2 regions of the Exiguobacterium sp. s160 genome follow, and region 1 is predicted to be linked to the other one. Evidence: a T-box and tRNA genes for the amino acid it is inferred to sense, from the RefSeq annotation. Region 1 holds a T-box; the other holds one or more tRNA genes.
What was found. The T-box of region 1 lies ahead of KNO86_RS08800 (valine--tRNA ligase). A T-box ahead of a tRNA ligase gene usually reads a tRNA of that ligase, here a tRNA-Val.
Positions count from the first base shown of each region.

Region 2: it encodes a tRNA-Val, which carries the amino acid that the T-box ahead of KNO86_RS08800 (valine--tRNA ligase) is inferred to sense. The anticodon was not compared.

Region 1 covers NZ_JACSKK010000003.1:84,924-92,045, reverse strand. Annotated here, with positions in the region: gene KNO86_RS08815 (protein adenylyltransferase SelO) at 1-515, shown strand, start outside; gene KNO86_RS08810 (ASCH domain-containing protein) at 610-1,065, shown strand; gene KNO86_RS08805 (hypothetical protein) at 1,144-1,863, opposite strand; gene KNO86_RS08800 (valine--tRNA ligase) at 1,992-4,643, opposite strand; T-box leader at 4,701-4,924, opposite strand; gene hemL (glutamate-1-semialdehyde 2,1-aminomutase) at 4,972-6,276, opposite strand; gene hemB (porphobilinogen synthase) at 6,273-7,122, opposite strand, start outside.
Region 2 covers NZ_JACSKK010000008.1:77,588-84,709, reverse strand. Annotated here, with positions in the region: gene KNO86_RS12845 (cytochrome P450) at 1-847, opposite strand, end outside; gene KNO86_RS12840 (potassium channel family protein) at 936-1,301, shown strand; gene KNO86_RS12835 (alanine/glycine:cation symporter family protein) at 1,319-2,671, opposite strand; gene yidD (membrane protein insertion efficiency factor YidD) at 2,799-3,068, opposite strand; gene KNO86_RS12825 (pyrroline-5-carboxylate reductase family protein) at 3,261-4,049, shown strand; gene KNO86_RS12820 (DUF554 domain-containing protein) at 4,083-4,781, opposite strand; tRNA gene KNO86_RS12815 (tRNA-Val) at 4,930-5,002, opposite strand; gene KNO86_RS12810 (GNAT family N-acetyltransferase) at 5,090-5,647, opposite strand; gene KNO86_RS12805 (DMT family transporter) at 5,719-6,033, opposite strand; gene KNO86_RS12800 (DMT family transporter) at 6,030-6,374, opposite strand; gene KNO86_RS12795 (TetR/AcrR family transcriptional regulator) at 6,367-6,948, opposite strand; gene KNO86_RS12790 (alpha/beta hydrolase) at 7,063-7,122, shown strand, end outside.

The DNA.
Region 1 (7,122 bases):
AAGAAGAAGCAGTCGATGTGGCAAACAAACAACTCACACGCTATACGGAGTTGTATAAAGAAGCCTACTTTACCGGACTCACGCATAAGATCGGCATATACGTCCGAAAAGACGGTGACGATGCACTCAACGATGAACTGCTCCGCTTGATGATGGAGACAGAAGCAGATTATACGAATACGTTCCGCTCGTTGACGCTCGGAGAGATCGATTCGCTCCCATTCGCAACTCGTGAAGGTGGGAAGGCGTGGATTGATGCTTGGCAAAAACGCCTAAACGAACAAGGTCTTCCGGATGAGGACGTCAGTAGAATCATGCGCCAATACAACCCGGCCGTCATTCCACGTAATCATCACGTCGAGAAAGCAATCCAAGCAGCAGAACGAGGCGACTTCGGCCCGACCGAGGCGCTACTCACGATTTTGCGTGACCCTTATAACTACGACCAACCGTCTGAGTACGTATCAGCAGGTCCACCGCGGACGTATCCGTACCAAACGTTTTGTGGCACATGAACCATTTCGCATTCGCGAGATGGTTTTTTTGAAACTTCTTTCTCATTCTTACGTAATAAGGAGTGTTCAAATGTGAAAGGAAATGATGATGATGATGAACGAAAAGACACTCGCCTATTGGAATCAATATTGGAAAAAACGTGAAGCTCATCCGCCGTCTGAAGTGGAAGCGTTTCAGTTTGGTGATGACGCAAATGGACTAGCAGAACTCGTCGTCTCTGGAAAGAAGACCGCTACATGTTCCGCGCATATCCTTTACGAGATTGAGAATGAACCGCTCCCCTACGTCGGACAGTACGCCATCGTTCTCGACGAAGCAGATCAACCCTTGGCCATCATTCAAACGACCGAAGTCACGATTCAGGCGATGAATGAGGTATCTGAAGCGTTCGCATTAGCTGAAGGTGAAGGAACATACAAAGAATGGTGGGACATTCATGAGCGATTCTTTAGTGAGCTACTCGGTTCGTATCAAATATCTTTTGCACCAAATATGAATATTGTCTGTGAACGATTTAAAGTAGTGGACCGATTCTATGCGAAAGAGTGATTGAACGTAAAAATGACTTCGAGTGAGGACCATTCTTTTGATAACAACCCGAACGTCGCTCGACGCTCGGGTCTTGTTTTACTCTGAATCATCGAAAGGGAACGATACGGACGAAGGTTCCGGTAAAGAATCAGCTAGTGTCAACAGTTCTTCTTCCGAGATGTTTCCCGTCACGAGAATTAGTTTGTCTTGACTGATGAAGTAGATTCCATTGCCGCTCGGCTGATTCAATCGACCATACTCCACTCCATCCGTCTGACGATTGATTCTCTCACCGTCGCCTACACTGAATGCATCGGTCATCAAAATGGTGACCAGTTGCGACTCATCATAGAACGTCCACAATTTTACCGGTCGTTCCACGTCATCGATTTCACTATCAATCGTATACATCGAATCTTCTGGGAGTGACAAACCGTGGCTTCTTTTTTCGGAAGCGTCAGTGATTCCAAAGTGCTTCATCCCATGCATGACCCATTCCCCGTCCCGTGAATAGTGATAGACACCGAAGGAAGGTGTTTGGTTAGGATGAGCCATCGCTACCAATCCGATGTCTCCAACTGTCGCCTCATAGATGACGTCCTTTGTGGAAAGGTGACCTTCCGATCCATCTTGATATTGAAGCGTGATTTGATGAACTACCGCATCTGCTAACGATTCGGTCCCTTTTGGTACGTCTTCAATGAGCGTGCCGACCCATTCACTCGTGAGTGCTTTGGACTCCTCACTCATTTCAATTTTCTCTATATCTGTACCGACCTCTTTCTCTTCTGATGTCGTACATCCAGTCAGCCCCAATACAAGAACACACATTAACCCGATTCGTTTTCATCTCGTATCCCCTTATCTACATCTACCTCTCCAAATTCTACCAAAACACGAAAAAACCTTCTTCAGAGAATTAATCTCCAAAGAAGGTCATGGTCTTACTTACGCAACTCTTCCAAACGGGCGCGGACCGCGTCACGCTTGTCGAGGTAGTCTTTTTCTTTTGCTTTTTCTTCGTCGATGACGTGAGCCGGTGCCTTGGCGATGAAGCCTTGGTTTCCGAGTTTCTTCTGTACGCGCTCGACTTCTTTCTCATACTTCGCCACTTCTTTTTCAAGACGCGCGATTTCTTCTTCGAAGTTGATGAGGTCTGCGAGCGGGATGAAGAGCTCCGCTCCCGTCATGATCGCGGACATCGACTTGTCCGGAGCCGTGAGGCCACGTCCGATTTCAAGCTCTGTCGCGTTCGTGAACTTGCCGATCGTCATTTCGTTCGCGCTCAAGTAACCTTGCGTCGCATCGTCGCTCGTCGAGATGAAGAGCTGGATTGGTTTTGACATCGGTGCGTTCACTTCTGCACGGATGTTACGAACTGAGCGGATGACGTTCATCACAGCTTCAAACGCTGGAACTGAATCGGCGAAGTGAAGGTCGTCACGACGCGTTGGGTAGCTTGCACGAACGATTGAATCGCCTTCGTGCGGCAAGTGCTGCCAGATTTCCTCTGTGAGGAACGGCATGAACGGATGCATGAGACGCATGATTGAATCGAGCGTATGCGCGAGGACCGAACGTGTCGTGTGCTTCGCTGCTTCGTCCTCACCATAGAGCGTGAGTTTCGCCATCTCGATGTACCAGTTACAGAACTCTTCCCAGATGAAGTTGTACAGGTAACGACCGGCTTCACCGAACTCGTACTTGTCGACGAGGCGTGTCACTTGGTCGATCGTATCGTTCAAGCGTGTCAAAATCCACTTGTCAGCAAGCGTCTTCTCGCCCGTGAGGTCGATTTCTTCCACTTTGAGTCCATCCATGTTCATGAGAGCGAAACGGCTCGCGTTCCAAATCTTGTTCGAGAAGTTCCATGTCGACTCGATCTTCTCCCAATAGAAACGAAGGTCGTTCCCTGGTGTCGAACCTGTGAGGAGGAACCAACGGAGTGAATCCGCTCCGTACTGGTCGATGACTTCCATCGGGTCAACGCCGTTACCGAGTGATTTCGACATCTTGCGCCCTTCCGAGTCACGGATGAGACCGTGGATGAGGACATCGTTGAACGGTTGTTTCCCTGTGAACTCGAGTGATTGGAAGATCATGCGTGATACCCAGAAGAAGATGATGTCGTATCCCGTAACGAGCGCGCTCGTCGGGAAGTAACGGTTGAAGTCCGGTGCGTCCGTATCCGGCCAGCCCATCGTTGAGAACGGCCAAAGCGCTGACGAGAACCATGTGTCGAGAACGTCCTCGTCTTGTGTCCAGTTCTCACTGTCCGCCGGTGCTTCTTTTCCTACATACACTTCGCCTGTCTCGTTATGATACCAAGCCGGGATGCGGTGGCCCCACCAAAGTTGACGGCTGATACACCAGTCGCGGATGTTCTCCATCCAACGGAGGTATGTGCCTTCGAAGCGCTCTGGGACGAAGTTGACTTTCGTGTCGTCGTTTCCTTGTGCTTCGAGTGCTGCTTTAGAGAGTGGCTCCATGTCAACGAACCATTGTTTCGAAAGGTATGGCTCGATGACTGCGCCTGAACGCTCTGAGTGACCGACCGAGTGCGTGTGCGGCTCAATCTTCACGAGTGTGCCGTCCGCCTCTAAGTCTTTGACGAGTTGCTTGCGGCATTCGAAGCGATCAAGCCCTTCGTAAATGCCCGCGTTCTCGTTCATCTTCCCGCCTTCGTCCATGACGAGGATGCGTGGAAGTTCGTGACGGTTTCCGATTTCAAAGTCGTTCGGGTCATGGGCTGGCGTGATTTTTACGCAACCTGTACCGAACTCCATGTCCACATAGTCGTCCGCAACGATCGGAATCTCACGGTTCATGACCGGAAGCATGATCGTCTTACCGATGAGGTGTGTGTAACGCTCATCTTTCGGGTTGACGGCAACCGCTGTATCGCCGAGCATCGTCTCTGGACGTGTCGTCGCGATCTCGATGTGACCTGAGCCGTCAGCGAGTGGATACTTCATGTGATAGAACGCACCCTCGACTTCTTGGTAAATAACCTCGATATCCGAAACTGCCGTCTTTTGAGCCGGGTCCCAGTTGACGATATATTCGCCACGGTAGATTAAGCCTTTTTCATACAAGCGAACGAATACTTCTTGAACGGCTTTTGAGAGCCCTTCATCGAGTGTGAAGCGTTCACGTGAATAGTCGAGACCGAGACCGAGCTTAGACCATTGGTCGCGAATCGTCTTCGCGTACTCGTCTTTCCATTCCCACGTCTTCTCGAGGAACTTCTCACGTCCGAGGTCGTAACGCATCACGCCTTCTTCACGGAGCTTTTGTTCGACTTTCGCCTGAGTCGCGATGCCGGCGTGGTCCATCCCTGGGAGCCAGAGCACGTCATAACCTTGCATGCGCTTGAGGCGCGTCAACAAATCTTGGAGCGTCGTGTCCCAAGCGTGACCGAGGTGAAGTTTCCCCGTAACGTTCGGTGGTGGGATGACGATTGTGTACGGTTGTTTCGAATCGTCCTCATCTGCTTTAAATACATCGTTCTCTAACCAGTAGTCGTACCATTTTGACTCCGTCGCACTTGGGTCGTACTTCGTCGGCATGGTGATTTCGTTTGTCTCATGGGCCATGTGTGGCGCCTCCTCTATATCTTAATGAACACAAAAACGGCTTCTCTCGTCCTATACGCTAAGGACGAAAGAAGCCGTGATCTTCCGCGGTACCACCTTAGTTCGCCAACAAGTGGCGCACTCAAAATCGAATAACGGTCGATGGACCGAACTTTCTTACTCCATTCAGAAAGTCAGCTCCGAGGCGACTTCCGCGTCCATCCCTCGCAACCTTTCACCAAGCGGTCGCGTCTCTAAAAAAGGAATGGATGATGCGTACTACTCCTCATCAATGCTTTTCATCGTATCTGTTAAATAATTGTAGCGACAGAAACGTCAGCAGTCAAGATTAGAGTGAAAACTCTTCTTGAAGCTCTTTAAACGTCGCTTCGACCGCTGCAATCGTCTTCTCGATATCCTCATCCGTATGTGCCGTCGATAGGAACAATCCTTCGAACTGTGACGGTGGCAAGAATACGCCGCGCGCTGCCATCTTCTGATAGTACGAACGGAACATCTCGAGGTTCGCCGATTTCGCTTTTTCGAAGTTCGTCACTTTCTCATTCGTGAAGAAGAAGCCAAACATCGAGCCGGCACGGTTCGTGTCGTGCGGGATGTTGTATTTCTCACCAGCTTGCGTGAAACCTTCCGCGAGACGGTCTGCTTTACGCTCGAACTCCGCATAGTGCTCCGGTTTGAGTTGCGAGAGTGTCGTGTAACCAGCAATCATCGCGAGTGGGTTACCCGAGAGCGTACCCGCTTGATAGATCGGACCTTGCGGTGCGATCTGTTCCATGATTTCACGTTTTCCACCGTAAGCGCCGACCGGAAGTCCACCGCCGATAACCTTACCGAGACACGTGAGGTCCGGTGTGACACCGAAGTATCCTTGTGCACAGTTGTACCCGACACGGAAGCCCGTCATGACCTCATCAAAGATGAGAAGCGCGCCGTTTTGTTCCGTGATTTCACGGAGTCCTTTGAGGAACCCTGGTTGTGGTGGCACGAAGCCCATGTTTCCAGCAGCCGGTTCGACGATGACACCAGCGAGGTCGTCACCGTATTTCTCAAACGCGACGCGGACTGCGTCCAAGTCGTTGTAAGGAACGGTGAGCGTGTGGCTCGCGAGCTCTTTCGGTACACCTGGTGAGTCCGGGAGACCGAGTGTTGCGACACCAGAACCGGCTTTAATGAGAAGCGAGTCGCCGTGTCCGTGGTAGCATCCTTCGAACTTCAAGATCTTCGTCTTCCCTGTATAGCCGCGCGCGAGGCGAAGTGCCGCCATCGTCGCTTCCGTACCCGAGTTGACCATGCGGACCATCTCGATTGATGGGACGCGGTCGATGACGAGTTCTGCCATCTTCGTCTCGAGCTCGGTCGGCGTCCCGAACGTCCAGCCTTTTTCAGCTTGTTCTTGAATCGCTTTCGTGACGACAGGGTCACGGTGACCGAGGATGAGGGGTCCCCATGAGAGGACGTAATCGATATACTCGTTGCCATCGATGTCATAGACGCGTGAACCTTCACCACGTTCGGCGAAGATCGGCGTCATACCGACCGATTTGTAGGCACGGACCGGACTGTTGACGCCGCCTGGCATGAGTGGGCGGGCTTGTTCGAACGCTTCTTGTGAGCGCGTTTGGTTGTATGTCATGCGTAGTCTCCTTCCAAATAGCGACAGACGTCTTTTGCGAAATACGTGACGATGAGATCTGCACCGGCACGTTTGAATCCTACCATCGTCTCCATGACGATGCGTTCTTCATCGACCCAGTCGTTGAGTGATGCGGCTTTGATCATCGCGTACTCTCCGCTCACGTTATACGCCACGATTGGCATATCGAGTGAGTCACGCATATCACGGATGATGTCCATGAACGCGAGAGCCGGTTTGACAATCATAAAGTCGGCACCTTGTTCGACGTCAGATTGTGACTCGCGGAACGCCTCACGACGGTTCGCCGGGTCCATCTGATAGCCTTTACGGTCGCCTTCCCCTGGAGCCGATTGGGCAGCGTCTCGGAACGGTCCGTAATACGCTGACGCATATTTCACGCCATAGCTCATGATTGGGATGTGGCTGAATCCGTTTTGGTCGAGACCTTCACGGATGGCTGTGACGAATCCGTCCATCATCGAGCTCGGTGCGATGATATCGGCACCCGCTTGTGCTTGCGTGATGGCTGTCTGGACGTGAAGTGGAAGCGATGCGTCGTTATCGACGTCCCCGTCCTTCACGAGGCCACAGTGACCTGTAGACGTATATTCACATAGGCACGTATCGGCAATGACCGTGAGCTGTGGCGCCCACTCTTTCACTTTACGGATCGCTTCTTGGACGATGCCGTGGTCATGATACGCTTCACTGCCTTCCGGGTCTTTATGTTCCGGCACGCCGAACAAGAGCACGGATTGGAGACCGAGGTCGACGATTTCTTTGATTTCTTCTTCGAGTCGGTCAAGTGAATAATTAAAGACGCCAGGCATCGAGCTGACTTCA
Region 2 (7,122 bases), on a different contig from region 1:
AGAAACGTCTCACTTCTTGGACAAAGGCTGTTTTCGAAAGCTGTCCTTGCTTTACTTGTGCTCTTTCTCTCGGGAATTGATGAAGCGCTAGGACTGTAAAGAGGACATAGACCGAGATTGCAACAGTCGGTCGCAAAATGTTTAACACTTCGACAGCCACTACTTCTTCAGGCAACAGCTCACCAGATTCATCTCGATGCCACGAGAACTCATAAAGTGCCGTCTGTTTATTCGGTAATAATCGATTTGACCGTACTTCTTTGACCATCTGTCGAATCCACGCTTCGGCCGAACTTCTTGCCTTCCGCCCTTGCAAATAAGTTGGACCTAAAGAAGTACCCGATTCAAATAACAATCTCATTTCATCGGTTCGCTTCGCTACTTCATCTCGTGCAAGCGGAACTCCCGCCCACTCACAGACGGCTTTCATCAATACCTGTTGTGCCTCGTCATATAAAACGATTTCTTCTCCAGCATGCCGGATTCTTTTCCATTCACGGTCCGTCAATCGAAGCAGACGATCGATGTTTTCTTTCGTCATCAATGACATGAACATTCGTTTTCGGTGTGAATGGGCCGTCCCATTCAATGTTTGCACCCCATCTTCCCCAAATAAAGTTTTGAGAAGACGTTTCGGCGCGGCATCCTGACGTGTGAATTTGTCCGCATCATAGAACAAGGCAGCAGCGTCCTCTCCTCCGAGACAAATCACGCGTTCCCCGAGCAAACGCGTTTCAAAAATATTCGACTGAAAACTTTTACGTCGATTCGCCACAAACAAATATCCTTCACGTAAAAAATCGACACTATGGTCGAGACCTTCTTGCTTTGGAATGACTTTCCCCATCCTACTCACCCTTTCTCTTTTTTTCGAACTACAAAGGATGTTCCCGCGTTGTTAGCGAACAAACCTAATATCGAAAGGAGCGAGTGACATGTTACCGTTCTTACTGACATTACGCCGGATTGTACGTGGGATTTGGCGCGGCCTCCGTGATCCTGAGTTTCAAGTCTTGTTCAGCCTTGCCTTTCTCACCGTTCTCTCCGGAACACTTTTTTACGCTAAATTTGAAGCGATGCGATGGTTAGATGCACTTTATTTTAGCGTCATCACACTGACGACCATCGGATATGGTGACTTCGCCCCTCAAACTGATGTCGGAAAAATTTTCACGATTGGATACGTCATCACCGGCGTCGGTATTATGGTCGGATTCATTACAAGAGTATTTGATCACTTACAAAAAGCACGACTTGATGAATTAGAAGCGAAACAAAAGACGCCACCCTCTGATTCATGAGGATGGCGTCGATGCGTTTAGGATACTTTTCGATTCTCAATTTCAAGCTGTTGATTGAATCGTTTCGTTTCGGCGATGACAACGCCCGACAAGAACAAGAGACCAATCAAGTTCGGAATAGCCATTAACCCGTTGAAGACGTCAGATAGCGCCCATACCAAATTCAAGTTGGTCGTCATGGCACCGAGTCCGGCGACGAGCACGAAAGCAATCCGATATGGAAGAATCGACTTTTGCCCAAACAAGTAATGGATGGATCGCTCGCCGTAGTACGACCAACCGAGAACGGTCGAGTAAGCGAATAGGACGAGACCGATTGTGACAATGTAGCCGCCTGCCGGACCGAGGAACAGTTCGAATGTGGCCGAAGTCAATTCGACTCCTTCTAATCCTGTCCCGATTTGACCACCCATGACGAGTGTCAAACCTGTCACCGAACAGACGACAAGCGTGTCCAAGAAGACTTGTGTCATCGAGACGAGCGCTTGACGACCCGGCATATCTGTTTTCGCTGCCGCTGCAGCAATCGGAGCGGAACCAAGACCTGCTTCGTTTGAGAACACGCCACGTGCGACCCCGTAACGAATAGCTGCCCCAATTGCGCCTCCACCGATGGCTTCTGCACTGAACGTACTGCTAAAGATCAACGCGAATGCATCTGGAATAAGCGAGTAGTTCATGATCATAATCAATAGACCGCTACCTAAATAAAAGGCGATCATGACAGGAACAAAATAGCTGACTACTTTCCCGATCGAACGCACGCCTCCAAGAATGACCGCCCCTGTAAAAATCATGATGAGAATGCCTGATATGTAGAGTGGTACGTCAAATGTTGTTTTGAGCGCGAGCGCGACAGAGTTCGTCTGTACCCCATTTCCAATCCCGAACGCCGCAATCGAGGCGAATGCCGCAAATGCTACGGCTAACCAACGTTGATTCAACCCTCGTTCTAAATAGTACATCGGTCCACCAGCCATCTGACCGCGTTCATCGGTGACCCGATACTTAACAGCCAGAACAGCTTCCGCATATTTCGTTGCCATCCCAAAGAATCCGGACACCCACATCCATACGATGGCTCCTGGTCCTCCTAACACAACTGCTGTCGACACCCCGACGATATTCCCCGTACCGACGGTCGCCGCAAGCGCGGTCATGAGCGCTTGGAAGTGACTGATATCCCCTTTAGAGGATTGATCCTGGTTTTTCGAAAACGCCAATTTCAATGCATACGGTAACTTGGTGATTTGAATTCCCCCTAGACGCACCGTCAAGTAAACGCCTGTCCCCACAAGCAAAATTAAAAGCGGTGGTCCCCATACAAAATTGGATGCCGTACTCACCCATTCACTAAATGATTGCCCCATACAAAGTATCCCCTTTCCCCGAAAATAGTGTACGTCTCTATTTTTTCAGAATACTTAGAACAATGCAAAAGTATTGTGCTAAAACAACTCCGGCTCTTTTCATCTGTATACAAACAGCGAGACGAACTTAATCGTCTCGCTGTGATTCAGGCTTCTCTCGTTGTAAAGGCGCTTTCCAATCAAATGTATCCGGGACGTAATCGAGCCCGCCCGGATGAAACGGTTGACAACGGATGAGCCGGCGAGCGGTTAAATAACTGCCTTTGACGGTTCCATGTTTCTCAATCGCTTCGATTCCGTAGTGTGAACAACTCGGATAAAACCGGCATGTCGGCGGCTTTAATGGTGAGATAAAACGTTGATAACCTTGAATCCCTTTTACTAGTACACGTTTCACGCGATTTCGCCTCACTCTGTTGAATTAGTGCCATCATAGCGCGATTTGAAACGTTTGTCATGTTCACCGCTCCATATGTCAAATCGTTTTCCATCTCTTAACAAATGAGCAAGATGGGCGATATTCGACATCAGGTTTGTTATGATAGTCAACATAACTATTGACCGAATCGAATAGAAGAGGTGACGAATGATGAAACAATTACTAATGGTCGGTGCAGGATCAATGAGTGAAGCGCTCGTTCGAGGGTGGATTGACTCAGGAATCGAACCGACACAAATTACCATGACGAACCGAAGTGATCGGGAACGCTTGAACTTCCTACAAGATGAACTCGGCGTACACATCGTCGAAGAAGAAAACGTGAACGACTATGACATCGTCGTACTAGCGATGCAACCGGACGGCGTCATTCCGTACGTGGAATCAAAAGAGTGGAAGACCCCACTACTTGTATCGGTTGCGGCACATATCGAACCGAGCCAATTAGAAGAAGCTTCAGGACTTCCTGCCGTATGCGCGATGCCAAACACGCCGGTCGCATATCGGAGCGGGATGACAGGCTTATGGTTCGGTCCTGAAACAGATGAGACCGATCGCGCGAAAGCAACTGCCCTCTTTGAACGTGTCGGTCGAACGGCCATCACGGACGCGAAGACGATGTCTGCCTTCATGGCAGCAGCCGGTTGTAGCCCAGCTTTCTTCTATGAAATCGTCGGGGCGATGACTCCGGTCTTGACCGATGTCGGATACGACGAAGCGACGGCTCGTCAAATTGTGGCTCAGGCGATGAAAGGCTCTGCAGAGTTACTGTCACATGAAACACGTGAGACGAATGAACTCATTGCTGACGTCGCTGCTCCAGGTGGACCGACCGACCGTGGTGTCGGCGTGTTACGAGACCGCAACCTTGCCGACGTGATGTCTTCAGCCTTACGCGAAAGTGCCAAAGAAGACCATGAAATCATGGAGAAACCATAAAAAATGGACGGAAGCCACGCTTCCGTCCATTTTTTATGTCATCATATGTATAACCGACACAATGAGTGCCACTACTAAAATCCCTGGCAATAAGTTGGCCACGCGAATTTTTGTGATCCCGACCAAGTTTAAGCCAATCGCCACGATCATCACACCACCGGTCGCAGTCATTTCTAAAATAAAGCTGTCCATGAGCGACTCCGGAATGAACTTCATGATTTGAATGGCGAGTAGTGCAATCCCACCCTGATACAATAATACCGGAACGGCCGAAAACATGACACCGATGCCGAGCGTCGAACTCAACACGAGGGCTGTAAATCCATCAATCAACCCTTTCGTATACAGGACGTCATGGTCGCCACGTAATCCACTATCGAGCGCCCCAATGATGGCCATCGCGCCGATGACGAAGATGAGCGTTGCCGTAACGAACCCTTCCGCTACACTCGATTGACTTCCAAGACGCCGCTCCAGCCGATAGCCGATTTCATTCAATACTTCATCTAGCTTCCACCATTCCCCGAGCGCGGACCCAACGACAAGACTTCCGATGACAATCAAAAAGTTTTCACTTTTCATCCCCATTTGAATGCCGAGCAAAATGACCGCAAGCCCGATTGCTGCCGTCACCGTCTCTTTCATACGCTCTGGAATGCGGTGAAATAAGAGACCTAACAATGACCCGATGACAATTAATCCGGCATTGACGAGGGTTCCCGTTAGCACCATGTCGCATTCCCCGTTTCTTTATGTATTGAAAGGAATATACCAATTGCTTTCATACCGTGTCAATATACAAAAAAGAGCCACTTCTCGCAAGAAGTGGCTTCGCGGAAACCCATGTTCCGGTGGGTTTCTCGAGGGTTTGGCACCCAAGTGATTCTGACTGGGCTCGAACCAGCGACCTCTACCCTGTCAAGGTAGCGCTCTCCCAGCTGAGCTACAGAATCAGGTCGTGTCCTCTCTTAAGGACACTATTAATATATCAAGAAACTATTAAGTTGGCAACAACTTTTTTTATTTTTTTACAGACTTTTTTAACGAGTCATCTGCTGGCGATCAATATGCCGGCAGAGGCGTTCCAAATCACCTGCATAAACGGACACGAGCATGTTCTGATATAACGTGTCACGGTCCCAGTGAAGACCGTTCGCTTTAGCCACACGCTGAGACGGAACGTTTTCTGGATGAATGAGTGAAATGATTTCCTTCTCTCCTTCGGTGAAAGCATACTGCATCAAACGTGCGGCCGCTTCTCGTCCGTAACCCATATGCCAATGCTTCGGTGACAACCAATAGCCGACTTCTAGCTCGAGTTTACCGTCTAACTCATGAAGCAACGTACCTGCATGACCAATCGGTTCATCACTTTCGAACGTCATCAGCTTCAGTAGACCTGTCTGGCGTCCTGTTTCATAGCGGGCTAATTGACGTTCGAACCATTCGATTGTTTGTTCGTCTGTATACGGTCTCCCGTCCGGACTGATGAAGCGCATCACCCGAGGATCTTGGAGAAGCGACTTAACAAAATAGAAATCAGAGATCGTGTACGGCTCAAACCGCAAACGTTCGGACTGCAACTCAACAAGATGCATCGTTTTCCGCCCCTTTCTTCCATCTCATAATCTGAATTATTCAATTCCCGTTTTCAGCTTGTTTCAATCCTTTACGATACAACTTTTAATCCGACCACACTGCCGATAATCATCATCAGATAAAAGATACGCCAGCGGCTTTTGGACTCATTTAAATAGAGCATGCCTAGAATGACACCACCTGCGGCTCCAATCCCGACCCAGATGGAGTAAGCCAAGCTTAACGGAATGTCTTCAAGCGACTTTGAGAGCCAATAAAAACTGAGCGCGAACGACAAAATCGATAAGATTGACCATTTTAAAATTTGATACCCTTTTGATTTCCCCATAAAGAAGACAGCTGTCATCTCAGCAATCCCTGCGCCGATCAAATATACCCAACTCATGCTTCTTCTCCTCCTGTCACTTGTTTCAATCCGATGATTCCGATGATCAACGTCGTCACAAGTAAAAGTTTCCAGCCACTGAGCGCCTCGTCAAAAAGAAGAGCACCGACAATCACCGTTCCAACCGCTCCGATTCCTGTGAAAACGGCATATCCTGTGCCTGCCGGTAGAACGCGGAATGCCTTAGCTAGTAAGCCGAAACTGACAATCAAGAGTACGATTGTCCATAACGTCGGACCAAGAACGGTAAACCCTTCAGACAACTTCATCGTCGTTGCCCAAATGATTTCAAGCAATCCTGCGAACAAGAGAGAAATCCAGGCGACTTTTTCCTTATCCATTCCACCCCACACCTTTCTTGAAGATTCGGAATGCGGCTTGTTGTCGCATCTCTCGGTCATCTTCAAATGTAAATAAAGACAATAAAGCCCCATCTAAAAAGCAATAGTACGCAGCATAGAGTTCATCGAGTGGTTGCGACGGTAAGTCTCCACGTTCCATCGCGAGACGAAACTGTTCTTTTTCAAACCGTTTTAACTCCGTCTCCACCTTTCCGATGACTTCTTCAATATAGTCCCGAAATTCTGGGGGTGGTACGAGTAGCATCCGTTTCGTCAACATCCACGTCTCGTGATCGCCAAAGAATGACGTGAGCGTACGAACGATCGACTCAATCCGTTCTAAAGGTGGTCGGTCTTCGGTATCCTCACAAGTTTGCTGCCATGCTTCTTCGTAACGATTCGCCATATCGGTCACGACTTGCTTAAACAATTGTTCTTTCCCATCGATGTGAGCATACAGAGAAGCCTTTCGGATGCCAACGTCTTCGGCAACCGCCGCAAGTGATAATCCTTCATATCCTTCACGTGCAAACCGTGTCCGCGCGGATTGCATAATTTTCTCTTTTGTATTCACGAGTCTCACTCTCCTTCCACCTCACCTTACCTAACGAACGGTAGGTAGTCAAGACTTACGTTTGTCTTTTCGTTCATGATTCTCCACAATACAAGGTGAAAGAGGTGATGAAAAATGATTGAACAATTGAACGTATCGATTCCAACGGAGAAGGTCCGTGGTCAAAAACGGATT